Regions from separate parts of the Paenibacillus sp. FSL E2-0201 genome, predicted to be linked through region 1. Evidence: predicted binding sites of a transcription regulator. Region 1 holds the regulator's gene; each other region holds the start of a gene.
The links. Region 1 encodes LexA, which represses DNA repair genes until DNA is damaged. Its sites were predicted from a motif close to CGAACATATGTTCG; they were not measured.

Region 1 (3,183 bases):
TTGCCTTTGGCCTGATCCACCGAACCAATCATCCAAAACATAGTACCAAGTACTAATAACACTACTGGAAATGCAATGTTACGGCCTTTAAAGGTTTCACTGTTCTTGCCAGGAGATTTGGATTTTGATGCGTAAATCGTTTCCTTCCCCTGTTTCTTTCTTTGCTTGTTAATTTGCTGTGTGTTACGTTGAACCATTCTTTCCCAAGAACGGGCCATATGCGTTCCCCCTAGTCATCCAGTAGTATCTATGAAAAGGAACAGGGTGTTAATGCTTAAGCCCCTTGTTACCTTGTTCATGCTCATCATTATCGACCAATTCAATCGTATTCAATTGTGCTCGGAAGTTATTGCGAATATTCCCCAAATAGATTTCACGAAGCTTGGCGCGTTCCGCCGTTTCCTCTTGATTAAGGCCTACGCTCTTCTGTTTGCGTGCCAATTCGTTAATACGCGCGACCAACTCATCAATGTTCAAAACTTTCCCTCCCCATATAAATTAATTCTAACTCTGCCATGAGAAAAAGAGCTTGTCAAGGTTTACTCCCTGCAAGCTCTTTATGTCCTTCTATTATGTTCTTAGAATATTAATAAATAGGTAAACTGAGAATATCTCCAGCATTAATCTGACTGCCTTTAATGCCATTGGATTTTTTAATTCCTTCTATATATACAGCCGTCTTCATATCCGATGGTTTATTCTCAAGAGCAATACTCCAAAGTGTATCTCCGCGTTCAACCACTACGCGCTTCTCATCCTTCATTAAAGTAGTAGATCCTGCAAATACATTACCTACTACTGTGAGTCCTGATAGTACGAGCACAATGATCAATGTAAGTTTAATAACAAAATCTCTCCGGAACAAACACATCAATCCTTCAAGCAAAAGCGCTGTAATCTCTTTAATCTGAGCTGAATAACGGGTAACAGGATTATGTCCTATAGATTCAACCACGGGGGCTTTATCGTAGATGCTACGGTATGTACTGTATTTTAACATGAATATCATCCTCCAAACACTTGTTCTTACTTTCGAAATAATAATAACACGAACATGTGTTTTGTTCAATACTATTTCAGAACAATTGTTCTCTTTTTTTCGAAAAGAGAAAATCATCCTATCATCTTTAAAAAGAATCCAGCTGATCATTGTTTTAAAGTTCGCTTTATCAATACGAGACTACCATTTATTAACTCTTTCGAATTAATATTTATAATAGTTAGAACTTATGTTTGTGCGAACGGTAGTTCTATGTTATAATTTTCCCAAACATTACTATATGGGGTTGATTCCAATGTCAAAGATTTCAAGTCGCCAGCTGGCGATCCTGGAATTTATACGTAGCGAAGTCCGCAGCAAGGGTTATCCTCCTTCCGTTCGGGAGATTGGAGAAGCTGTTGGTCTTGCTTCCAGCTCCACAGTTCACGGTCATTTGGATCGGCTAGAGAAGAAGGGACTTATCCGTCGAGATCCAACGAAGCCACGTGCAATAGAATTGCTTGGCCAAGAGGATTCCGAGAATGTCCATCATTTCGCACAAACCGTCGCACGCATTCCTGTCGTAGGTAAGGTTACCGCCGGGGTTCCTATCACTGCTACTGAGAATATTGAAGACTACTTCCCGCTTCCAACTCACTATGTTGGAGATAACAAAGTATTTATGTTATCGGTTCAAGGTGACAGTATGGTCGAAGCTGGGATAATGAATGGTGACTATGTTATTGTCCGTCAACAACAGACAGCTGATAACGGAGATATCGTTGTTGCTATGACCGAAGAAGATGAAGCAACCGTTAAGACCTTTTATAAAGAACGTGATCATATACGTCTTCAGCCGGAGAATCCGGCGTACGAGCCTCTTCGCCTTAATCGTGTGACCATTCTCGGCAGAGTTATCGGATTATTTCGAGATATCCACTAAGTATGCACTCCTACCAAGCCAAAACGGATACCGTCCATTAAAGGACGGTATCCGTTTCTACGAGAAGCATAATGATACTGTTTACTGTAATATCAAAGGCTGTTCCACAAATGTGGAACAGCCTTTTTTTGTTTTCTAACTCAAATTATCCATACTAGAACACGCGTTCGCATACGCTAAAATGGCCATTTTCTATTAATAACCGTTTAGGCTTTCTGCTCATATCCTATTAGAAAGGAGTGTTGCGCAATGCCAAATTACCGAATTATTGTAGATCTGACCCAGCGTATGCTGTATCTTCTTGATAACAACATTGTGATCAGAGGTTTCCCCGTCGGAATCGGTAAAATGTTAACCCAATCACCCTTGGGTGACTTCACTATTATTAACAAAGAACCCGATCCAGGTGGTCCATTTGGGGTCTTTTGGATGGGTCTATCTAAGCCTCACTATGGAATACATGGAAATAATGATCACTCCTCGATAGGTCACGAAGTTTCCCACGGTTGTATTCGGATGTACAATGCGGATATGCTAGCACTAGCTGCGATTGTTCCGATTGGAACACAAGTAACGATCAGGAATTAAATCTATCCATAAATAAACACACCTCACTCATGGTTCAATGAATGGGGTGTGTTTGTATTTAAGTTTTTTTAATGGCGTAATAGGAATTATGTGGTTATATGTCGAATAATGTTAACAGGATTTCAAATAGAAAGGAAGTGTCTGGTTTTGAACAACTCCAAAATAAGAACCCTCGTCGATTTTAAAGTCGATGCACTTGTTAAACTCTCAGGATTATTGTTAAATAACGATCAAGCTAGTGGAAAAAAAGTAAATCTACTCACTTCATTTGGCAGTATTCAAGGGACGATCTCCCCTTCCGCCTCCAATAAAGAGGATGTTTTTGACTTAAAATCTCTAATGGATGATGTCATTGTAGATGAATACATATCTTATTTAGGTGCGGAACATCCCGATAAAAATTTCAGCTATAACTTTGTAGTCCTTAATGATGTTTCTGTAAGACCCTATGCTAACTATGAGTCATCGATCGAATACAAGCAGCTAATTGTGTATACCGATCAAATTACGGCTTTCAATTTCTTATAATTTTGACATATTTACATTAATAACTCTCACCTAAGCACTCAGTAACTGCCCAAGCATGCATTAAAGGCGGATCTCTGGGTGCTTTTTTTGCTAATGCTGTAATTATTCCTATTTTTCAACGAATTTCACTTTTAGCAGATACTAG
Region 2 (3,183 bases), 1.5 Mb from region 1:
GCGTTTATCAGTCGCATATGTTTTAATCATCATAAACTTTTGTGTTACAAAAAGGTCAAGAGGGTAGATATGAAGAACTATTTTACAATTAAGCAAGCAGCAGAGATCGTAGAGATGACCACTGAGACCTTGCGGCACTATGATCGTATTGGATTAGTCAAGCCATGCCATAAAGATGAATTATCGGGATATCGATACTATTCCGAGCAGGAGCTCGTAAAGCTGCAAACCATTGAACTGCTTAAAGCAATGGATCTTACTTTAATGGATATTAAAGATATTTTGCAGCAGAATGATCTCTCTAAAGTAATTGCATTTCTAAAACAAGCAGAAAAAAGAGCAGACGATAAAATTGCTCGTCTACAGTATGCAAAATCGAAAATTAAACGTGCCTATCTACATTATGAAAATAAGTTCCACGACGGTTATAGTCAAAGTGAAAATTACTTTGTCAGACATATAGAGGAAAGGGTAATTATGCTTTCGAATAAAATGGAAAGCCCCACACTTAAGAATTTATGGGACTATCACAGACATTTCTATCAACAAATTGAAACGTCTCTACATTCAGAATTTCTGTTTGAAGATATGGCAGGAATGTTCACGACTGAAGGAATAACACGATTATTTGCTGTTTGCTTGAAATATCCGTCTTTAGAGGGGCTGACTGTACTACCAGAAGGGGACTATCTGTGTGCAATTTGTACCGAAGAGAATAAGGATGCTGTATTACAAAAGTTACTTGAAAGGGCGAAGACGGAATACGATGTGTGTCCAGATTTTGTTCTTCATAACATTATTGTGACTGGAATATTGCAGTGGGATTATCAGATACAACTGTTCATTAAGAAACGCACATGTTAGATTGAAAGTCGCTAATTTAGCGGCTTTTTTTGATTAAGGAATCACGTTTCTTGCCCCTGACTGAGGACAAGAACGTTATACTTCGCCGATTAGATAAATATTTAACTATAGTTCAATGTTATCTATTAACCTAACTGGCAGATTAACTCTATAAGCCTCTTAGGATTAGTATGCGTTAGTTCAACGATAACAGCGGCAGTCTAAGACTTATTTTTCAAAAGCTAACGATTTTTCAATTCAAAAACGGCGTTAAATCAACGACTCCAGTCTTTAGAGTGTTCATAGGGAAGAAGTTGCTATAGGACTCAAACGAAACTAAACAGCGAAGAAAGCCTAGATTTTGACCGTTGCGGACTCCAAAGGCGCTATTGACCTCAAACTAGCCGAGATGGGGGACTTTCGCGACGAATAGCTTCACTGGAGTCCGAAAAGTTGCAAAAACAGCACGAAATTTCATGAATAACGACTCCTGAGCCCACAAGTAATTAATGTAGCTAGCAGAAGCGAAAATGTTGAGTGTTGAAACCCGAACCTTAACTCTACGCTCCAAACAGAAAGTATCGAATGTTGCGCACCGGGTATTAACAAACTAGAAATACTAAACAGCAAGTCAACAAAATACGTTAGTTGCTGTTTATTTCGTAGCTTTTTTATTGTAAATCATTAGAAAATACTAGCAAACGCATGTTCTGATTTGTGCAGTTATGCTATACTGATGGGACGAGGAACGACTGAACTTTTTCATTTGAACATCATCACACGGTGAGTATTTCACCTTGTATCATATACATTTTCTCCGCTACGGAAGGAGTCTATCATTTATGTCGGTAACCTTTTTACTAGGCCGCTCAGGCAGTGGCAAGACAACAAAAATATGGGAGTCTATCTCTTCTTCATTAGAGCAGGAACCTCTTGGCGCACCGATCATTATTCTAGTACCGGAGCAAGGTTCTTTTGGAGCAGAACGGGGGCTTCTCACCGTAGGGAATGTGAAGGGGAGCATTCGGGCGCAGACACTAAGCTTTTCTCGGCTTGCCTATCGGGTGAAACAGGAAACTGGGGGTAGCGCTAGCCTGCCTATCAGTGAAGAAGGCAAAAAGATGTTAATTTATAAAATTATCCGCCGTCGCAAAGAGGAACTAAAATTGTTCGGTGCCTCAGCAGACAGACCGGGTTTTGTGGAACGGCTGAATCAACTGCATACGGAGATGAAGCGTTGTTGCTTGGCTTCCACTGATTTAGAGGAACAGTTGTCTGCAATGCGAGGCGCTATTGCAAGAAGCCCTATTCTTGAAGGAAAGCTAGATGATTTACAGGTGGTATTCAGCGATTTAGAGAAGGAGATGTCGCGTCTCTACATCGATGAAGAGGATCGTTTAGCGGAACTAGCTGAGCATATTCCTGATTCCGCCTACATTCGTGGAGCGGAGATTTGGGTAGATGGGTTCCATGGCTTTACCCCGCAGGAATTCGTAGTGCTTAGAGAATTAATGCAGCAAGCATCGAAGTTGACCGTCTCACTTACACTTGATCGCTCTTATCCCTATGGAGATCAGTTGAATGAGCTTGAATTATTTCACCCAACTGCGGTTACTTACATTAAACTGCGTGGAATAGCTGAAGAGCTGGGCATGGATGTGTGGGACGAGCTTTTGGAGCCAGCGGTTCTTCCGCGTTTTGAAGAAAGTCCTGCTCTTGCTCATCTCGAAAGGGGATATGACCGTCGAAAGGTCTGGTTTGGTGCAGATGAACTGGCAAATGAAGCAATATCTATAGGTGCAGCAGTTTCTCACAGAGCAGAGGTTGAGGGAGCGCTGCGTGAAATGATCAGGCTGGCACGAGATGAAGGTGCAAAATATGGTGAAATGGCCGTATTAATGCGTAATATTGGAGATTACGAACAGCTGATTAAACCGTTGTTCCAAGATTATGGAGTGCCATTTTTTCTGGACCAGAAGGTAAATGAGCTGCATCATCCATTGGTAGAGTTTGTACGTTCCGCATTGGATATAGTGCGTCGACGCTGGCGCTTCGAGGATGTTTTCCGCTGCGTAAAGACAGAGCTTTTGCTTCCGCTGGACGGTAGTATTACGCGTGAGGATATGGATGATTTAGAGAATTATGTGCTGGCTTGTGGAATTCAAGGGTATCGCTGGACCGATGGCCGTTCTTGGAAAGGGATCCCTAGCTTGTCGCTGGAAGGCGGCAGACAGATGGATGAAGAACTGCTTGCTACGATGGAACGATGCCGTGCCAGTATAACGGGTCCTTTATTTGCTTTTGAGAAACGGATACAGAAGAGTAGAAGCGGTCTTGAAC
Region 3 (3,183 bases), 1.2 Mb from region 1:
CCTCCGTTTGTAGGTCTCCTTGCACATTGGTGATATTCGGGCTGTAGCTGTCCATCAAGTCATCAAAGGGGTGAAGCAACATCTTGAAAGCGCTACCGATTTTCGATGAACTAAAGCTCCTTTGATTGCCTTGATGGATGAAGCCCCTCACATGTGCTGAGTTATATTACATGCCTAATTGTAAAAAGCAGAGGGGCGAATATCCATATCGCAAGTTTATTATTCGTAAGGGAAAGTGACTTTTATTTCATATTACCGTACTGAAGTGCTGGCGCACTCACAGACTCTTCCTATACTCGTTAGGGGTAACGCCTTGGTTCTTTAGAAATAGGGAAATAAAATAAGACGTGCTTTCGTAGCCGACTCTTTGGGCGATATCGTATCGATGGCCGGATGCAGCTTATAGCCAACCACTTGACTTTGTTGCCAAACGTATCGAGTTTAACTCCCCAGTTGGCATTGCCGGTGAGTTCGCTTTTTCGCATAGGTTTTTTTCTCGTAGGCGTGAATGGCTGCGCTTTCGATTGCGACATGAATTCCGACCACGATTCCTGCTTCTTGTCACTGAGAGACAAGATCCTCAAACAACTGCATGACAAGTTTTTTGCGAGTCGCTCGGCAAATACTGCTTAACGTAGAAATCGAAGGAGCGGGCATGTCCAGCCGAAGTTCACATTGGTAATGTAAGCGAAGGTCAAACTCTAGTCTGCGCGGTGAAGGATTACTCAATTGTCTCGCATACGACCGTAAGTCCAGTCCGCTGAACAAGAGGGCAATCGCTCTTTCGATCCTTTTATTTGAAGCTCATCAAAGGAAAAGAGACTTTCTTGGAGAATATACAAAGGGGACTTCCTCCTCTGAGTGTTTTGGTGTCGTTACCAAAAAACTTCTCCAAGTTGGGGTGAAATCCTTTTTTTATGCTCGAAAAACCGTTGTGTAACAAGGACTTAGTGCAAAATACTCAGCTTAAAAATTATTATAACGTTAGATATCAATTTCTTTATTTTCTTCTCAACTACACTCGTTAACCCTTTGGAACTAAATAATTCATCATGTGAAATATAACCTTTAGCAAACTCATAACTCTTCTCCAAATGTTAACTATTTTCATACATTAATTCGACCTGAAATGCGCAACTAGTTCCTCATACTCCAGATTAATATATTTTTGATTACTTTCTTTATCCTTGACAAATTTCAATGATCTATCTTTTGATCCATTAACCGCCATTACCCTTCCTTTAATCCCTTAAATTGACCACATATCCTCTAACTGCTGTTCAAATAATATTTAAGATATTTTCTATTTTCACCCATTCTGATTGATCCCTAATATTTCTAAATTCAATTTGTTGCAGTTGATAATCAGCAGTCATTACAATACCGTGTAGCACTCTATCATAATTTGTATAAAATACTTTTAACCATAAGGGGCTATGATCTTCAATAGATTTATTTATAGCGCAAATAATTACTTGTAATTCAACCACAGAAAGTTGTGGTTTTGATCGTACTACAATACTTTTATTACCAACTTGACATTTTACTTTCTTTAATAAATTTTTATCTACTTTTCTTATCATTTATTGTCCTCCTGATAATTTATACAGAAGTCCAGCAAAACATATCTATGAACAAGAATATGTAGAGGACTATCATTAATTATTATGAACTCACTAAAGAATATTTGTTTGTATTATATATAAGTGAACATCTCTTAGCAATAATCAACTTAATAGTATGAGAGATAATTAAATTAATCTTTAATAAGACAAAACAAAGACTGCAAACTCAACAAAGAGTGTACAGTCTTTACTTTACCCGATCTACAATCTTTAAACATTGTACTTCCTTCTTAAGACTGACAGCTTAGATTTCGGGATGATTCAATCCACATCTAACAAAATAGTGTTAATTCAAATTTATAGTTTATGCTTACCCTCTCATTTATCTACCTAATTTGTTAATGAATTTGTGTACGAGTTGTTCCATTCTATCTGATTTTTGCCTACAGTACTAAATTGTCAAGTGAGTCATTAATTCATTCTCCGTCTTTAATTCGTAATATTTACTACCATAATTAACGATTAAATACTAATCATAAGGTTTAAACTATAGATACTTAATAAGTCTAATATACCAATTAGTACGGACAACTTTAGAATGGAGGAAATAGATGAACCAGAATGTATCCTTAAAATTTCTTTTTCCAGTCCCTAAAGTCTTCTATTCTTTTCCTATCCATTTTTTGCGAATCGCTTCCTCAAATACGTCCAATAAAGGCATTTCCAGAATTCTTAATTCACTCTTGGAAAACGAATATATGACAATTGATGATGTAGTTAACAGTACCATGAAGGAACTAACTCAAAATCGGAATTTCGGAAAAAAAGGGCTGCTTATATTATTAAATTTACTAGAAACTATTTCTCATAAACCTGAGTTGATTCTGGAAACGAAGACTCTTGAACAAGGATTACGAGATGAAATAGAACTGATAATACAGGAGCCTCTCATTAAAGAGCAGCTCCTTGAGTTAGGTATTAATATTTAAAAAAATTAACCCGTAAAACTTAGGGTCGGTGGTAACATTACTGGTCTAAGTATCAAAAACGATGAGCATCGGTCATTACACCACTTTGAAATGAGCAAAAAGAGGGGAAGCGGCACAACTCCATAGACCTGTGTTTGGCCACATTGCGAGTTTCCATGCATCATGAATATAGCAGTCGCAGGGATAGTCATTCCCATTCTGCTCCAGCGCCAGCATAGTGCTACATCTGGAGCGTTATACACAGTTAGTGTATTCTTATCAAAGAAGCGGACAAGGTCCGCGACTGGCTGTTACCTCTCCGCTTATAGAATTGACTAGTTCCCTGGCCTTGATAAAGTCCCCCCAGTGAAGCACTATAAGGATGTTGAACTCAACCCTGTACCACCGTATGCGGTTTTTGCCCTTATTCACTTGGACTCCCAGACCGCGTGAATCCACCTGTGCGCATCATGGAAGTCGCGGGGACCATCGATGCTAACGCCGTTAATAAACCGGTATTTCCGAAAAAAGCCTCCCTTTCGTGTACAAAGCGTTGCGGATCGCCGTATGCGGAGGAGCGTAGGCTACCGAAGGGCCAACACCTCCTCAAAGAAATCCAGTCCGGCCAACAACGGTTCCCTGCTCATCTC
Region 4 (3,183 bases), 1.4 Mb from region 1:
ATAATAGAAGTTCCCCCTTTACGGGAGACGTTCCTCAATATGTTTATATGTATATTTTGGATCAGAACCTTTTACAGGAGCCATGCTGTATTGATAAATCAGATCCTTCTCTTTTCTATAAAAGTATCTTGCGTTAGGTTCATCTGCAAAGATAACCGTTGTGCTTACTACGGGAGCCTTACCAATCTGGGTATAGACTTTATAAAGATCTTCATTCTTATAATCTCTAGCATCTACCAGATAATGAATGATCTCATTGTTCATCTGATTTCGGAAGGAGTGAAGCGCTAAGGAAGCAACTCCATATACAATAATGAGAGTAACAAGAATTATTTTTGTTCTTTTCTTCATTAATTTCCTCCATTTAGATAAAATGTATATATTATAAGATAATATATTAGTTTACACATTAGAAGGGAGGAAAGAGGATGACGCAGCAAGAGGAAAAAATACAGGAGTTGGAGCGACGTATTAAGGTACTAGAGAATCATTCAAGTCCAAAACTGCCAGGGCTAAGAGTCTTATGGTTTATTATTTGGGGTGTTGTGGGTATATTCCTCATTCTAACTCTTATTGGTTTGATTCAATTTGTCGCATAACAGAGCTTATAATTACAAATAAGGCAGCAAATTTCCCGCCGATAGTTAAACCCGTGTAGGTAAAGAATTGCCTGGGTATACTATACTTGCTGCCTTTTTATTATGAGCTTACACAAATCATCTTCAGTCGTCTTTGGGTTCTTGCAATAAAATGGAGAAGGTCCCTGTTTCATGATCCACTTCAATCGACTCGATCCCAACAAAATCCGGAATTTCGGGGTGTACTGCATCTACGTTATAATCTGGATGAGTCATCAATAATTCAATTACTTTAATGGCTTCCATATCGTTCCCCCTTGCGAGAAATTCCATCATAATTATTAATGGTACTTCATTGCGACTACCCTTATTATCTCCGCAGTCATTATTGAATATGTGTTAATCGTTCTTCGTTTCTTCCCATCACGGCCAATAATTGCCCCTGAAAAACACGTCTTTGGATCTGATCAATCCGCTGTAAAGCCAGCTCGCTTGGCACTTGAAATTCTGCTGCAAGATAGCTAATGGCTTCCTCTCGTTGTTCTGGCAATTTCAAACGGGAGATCATGGAGTAGGGCATAGCTGCATAAAGAATAAAACGCTCGGATTCATCCTCCTGTGCCCGCGTAAAATGTTCTGGCATCAATATATGATTGGTACCATGGCGGAGCAGGTGACAGAGCTCGTGGAGAAACTCTAGCCGCTGCAGGCTAGCTGGAAGCCGGTTATCGATAAACATGGTGTACATCCCCGCTGATGCTTCGATACTCTTGCTTCTTACATCCAAATAATGAACCCAAATATTAAGCCGTTCTGCAATATAGGCAATCGAAATTTGCGAAGGCTGAGTAAGGTTTAGACGTTTGTATAAATCTTCCGTCCACTTCTCCAGTGCAGTCATTTGATAATAGGATTTCATGTTATCCACATCATTCACCTCATTCAAAATCAATTATAGGATCGTATGTTCGCATAAATGAACAAAAGAAAAGCCCGAAGGCTATGTAAAGTAAAAAAATATAAGGACACATAAGAACTAGTGTTCTTGTGTGTCCTTAGCATAATGCAATTAAACACTAATATCAAGTGTTTTTCCTAAATTCGGAGCAACGCTTTTCCCCAGCATTTCCACCATCGTTTGACTCTGGGTTTCAGCCTGATTTTTGGCTATATTCATGACCTGTATCCCCACATTCTGAGCTAAGGATGCTTGACTCATTGCCATTGATAATGCAGCTATATCCATATTGCACCTCCTTCGTGTATATCCTGTATATCGACTCTGTCCATTTAATTCATTAGGTGTTCGGCATTTTGTTTGCCAATTCGCCCAAACGGCTTATCTCCTTTTTACATATCTTGTGCTGTAGTCATTAATCATTAGGAGGAATTAAAAATGGGAATGGAACATTGTGGTTGTAACGTAGGTCCTGTAGTAAGCCCAGCAAACGTAGGTCCGGTGTGTAGTCCTTTTACTTCAACGGGAGCTATTCTGGTACTCTTCATCTTGCTGGTTATCATCACTAAAGCTTGCTTATTCTAAGCTAGCTGATGCACATTGTAGCCCCATCCGGTGTATACCGGATGGGGCTATTCTTTTGGAACATTGTTTACGAAGCTCGTTATTTGAACATAAATTCTACGCGGGTTCCATCCGCATAATCTTCTAGCTGATTACCAACCCAGCTTCCTGCACCGCGATTATCTTTTGGCGTTATGTATTCAATGTCGGCCCCTTCGCCGCCTTCATCACACATGGCCATGGGCCATTCGTCGCGGTCGTAGCCTTTTTTGGTAGGGATCCCTCTTAAGGATTCTTTGCGGTTCTCTTCAGCCTGCTCACGGTTAATGGTACATGTGGCAGACTCCCCTTTGGCAATCGCATCCTGAATATGCTTGGCGGTCTCAGGATAACGATCTGATGGGAAGATGAGCTGAACAACTTCTGAATCGGATGTGGGGGATGCCGGGTCTTCGTTCTGTTCATACCAGTAACCGCCCAAAGCGAGTAACACAACAATGATGAGACTGGTGAGTAATTTCTGTATTTTCAAATCTGCTCCTCCTTTTTTGGAACTTAAAATAGTATATCTTATATCATAATGCAGTGCGATTTAATATACTTAGGAAAAATAAGAGGAGGACGGAATTGGATATGGAGTATTTAATTACGATTGAGGATCAGACGCTTATAGCCTCTGCTGAAGATATTATTACTAGACGTTATGAATGGGAAAGACACCATGTTGGAGCGGCGCTCCGTACGAAGACGGGGGAGATCTTTACAGCGGTACATGTAGAAGCTAGCATGGGGCGGATTACAGTTTGTGCGGAGGCGATGGTGATTGGAAAAGCGATATCTGAAGGCTACAAGGAATTTGATACGATTGTTGCCGTAAGGCATTCTGATCCGGATAGCGGGGAAAGAGAGATTAAAGTAGTCTCTCCCTGCGGGATGTGCCGTGAGTTAATTGCTGATTACGGGAAGGATTGCAAAGTTATTGTATCTGAGGAAGGCCGGTTAGCCAAATATGATATTACCGAATTACTACCGCTGAGATATACGAGGTAGTTTGGAATAAAGGAGCCCTAGGCTCCTTTTTTT

Region 2: addB (helicase-exonuclease AddAB subunit AddB) is a predicted target of LexA. The motif match lies at 1,542-1,555, and genes of this name have one in related genera.
Region 3: NSU15_RS22150 (YolD-like family protein) is a predicted target of LexA. The motif match lies at 1,681-1,694, and genes of this name have one in related genera.
Region 4: NSU15_RS22810 (ImmA/IrrE family metallo-endopeptidase) is a predicted target of LexA. The motif match lies at 1,536-1,549, and genes of this name have one in related genera.

The regions. Positions count from the first base shown of each region.
Region 1 covers NZ_CP150154.1:3,688,153-3,691,335, forward strand. Annotated here, with positions in the region: gene NSU15_RS16655 (hypothetical protein) at 1-218, opposite strand, end outside; gene NSU15_RS16660 (DUF896 domain-containing protein) at 268-477, opposite strand; gene NSU15_RS16665 (LysM peptidoglycan-binding domain-containing protein) at 587-1,000, opposite strand; gene lexA (transcriptional repressor LexA) at 1,296-1,922, shown strand; gene NSU15_RS16675 (L,D-transpeptidase) at 2,172-2,510, shown strand; gene NSU15_RS16680 (hypothetical protein) at 2,658-3,038, shown strand.
Region 2 covers NZ_CP150154.1:5,172,302-5,175,484, reverse strand. Annotated here, with positions in the region: gene NSU15_RS23405 (MerR family transcriptional regulator) at 70-864, shown strand; gene addB (helicase-exonuclease AddAB subunit AddB) at 1,686-3,183, shown strand, end outside.
Region 3 covers NZ_CP150154.1:4,867,585-4,870,767, forward strand. Annotated here, with positions in the region: gene NSU15_RS22145 (AraC family transcriptional regulator) at 278-376, opposite strand; gene NSU15_RS22150 (YolD-like family protein) at 1,281-1,583, opposite strand; gene NSU15_RS22155 (DNA-directed RNA polymerase subunit alpha C-terminal domain-containing protein) at 2,177-2,554, shown strand.
Region 4 covers NZ_CP150154.1:5,045,436-5,048,618, reverse strand. Annotated here, with positions in the region: gene NSU15_RS22825 (DUF3139 domain-containing protein) at 19-351, opposite strand; gene NSU15_RS22820 (hypothetical protein) at 429-599, shown strand; gene NSU15_RS22815 (hypothetical protein) at 723-914, opposite strand; gene NSU15_RS22810 (ImmA/IrrE family metallo-endopeptidase) at 964-1,497, opposite strand; gene NSU15_RS22805 (YjfB family protein) at 1,648-1,824, opposite strand; gene NSU15_RS22800 (hypothetical protein) at 1,975-2,121, shown strand; gene NSU15_RS22795 (NucA/NucB deoxyribonuclease domain-containing protein) at 2,201-2,626, opposite strand; gene NSU15_RS22790 (cytidine deaminase) at 2,734-3,150, shown strand.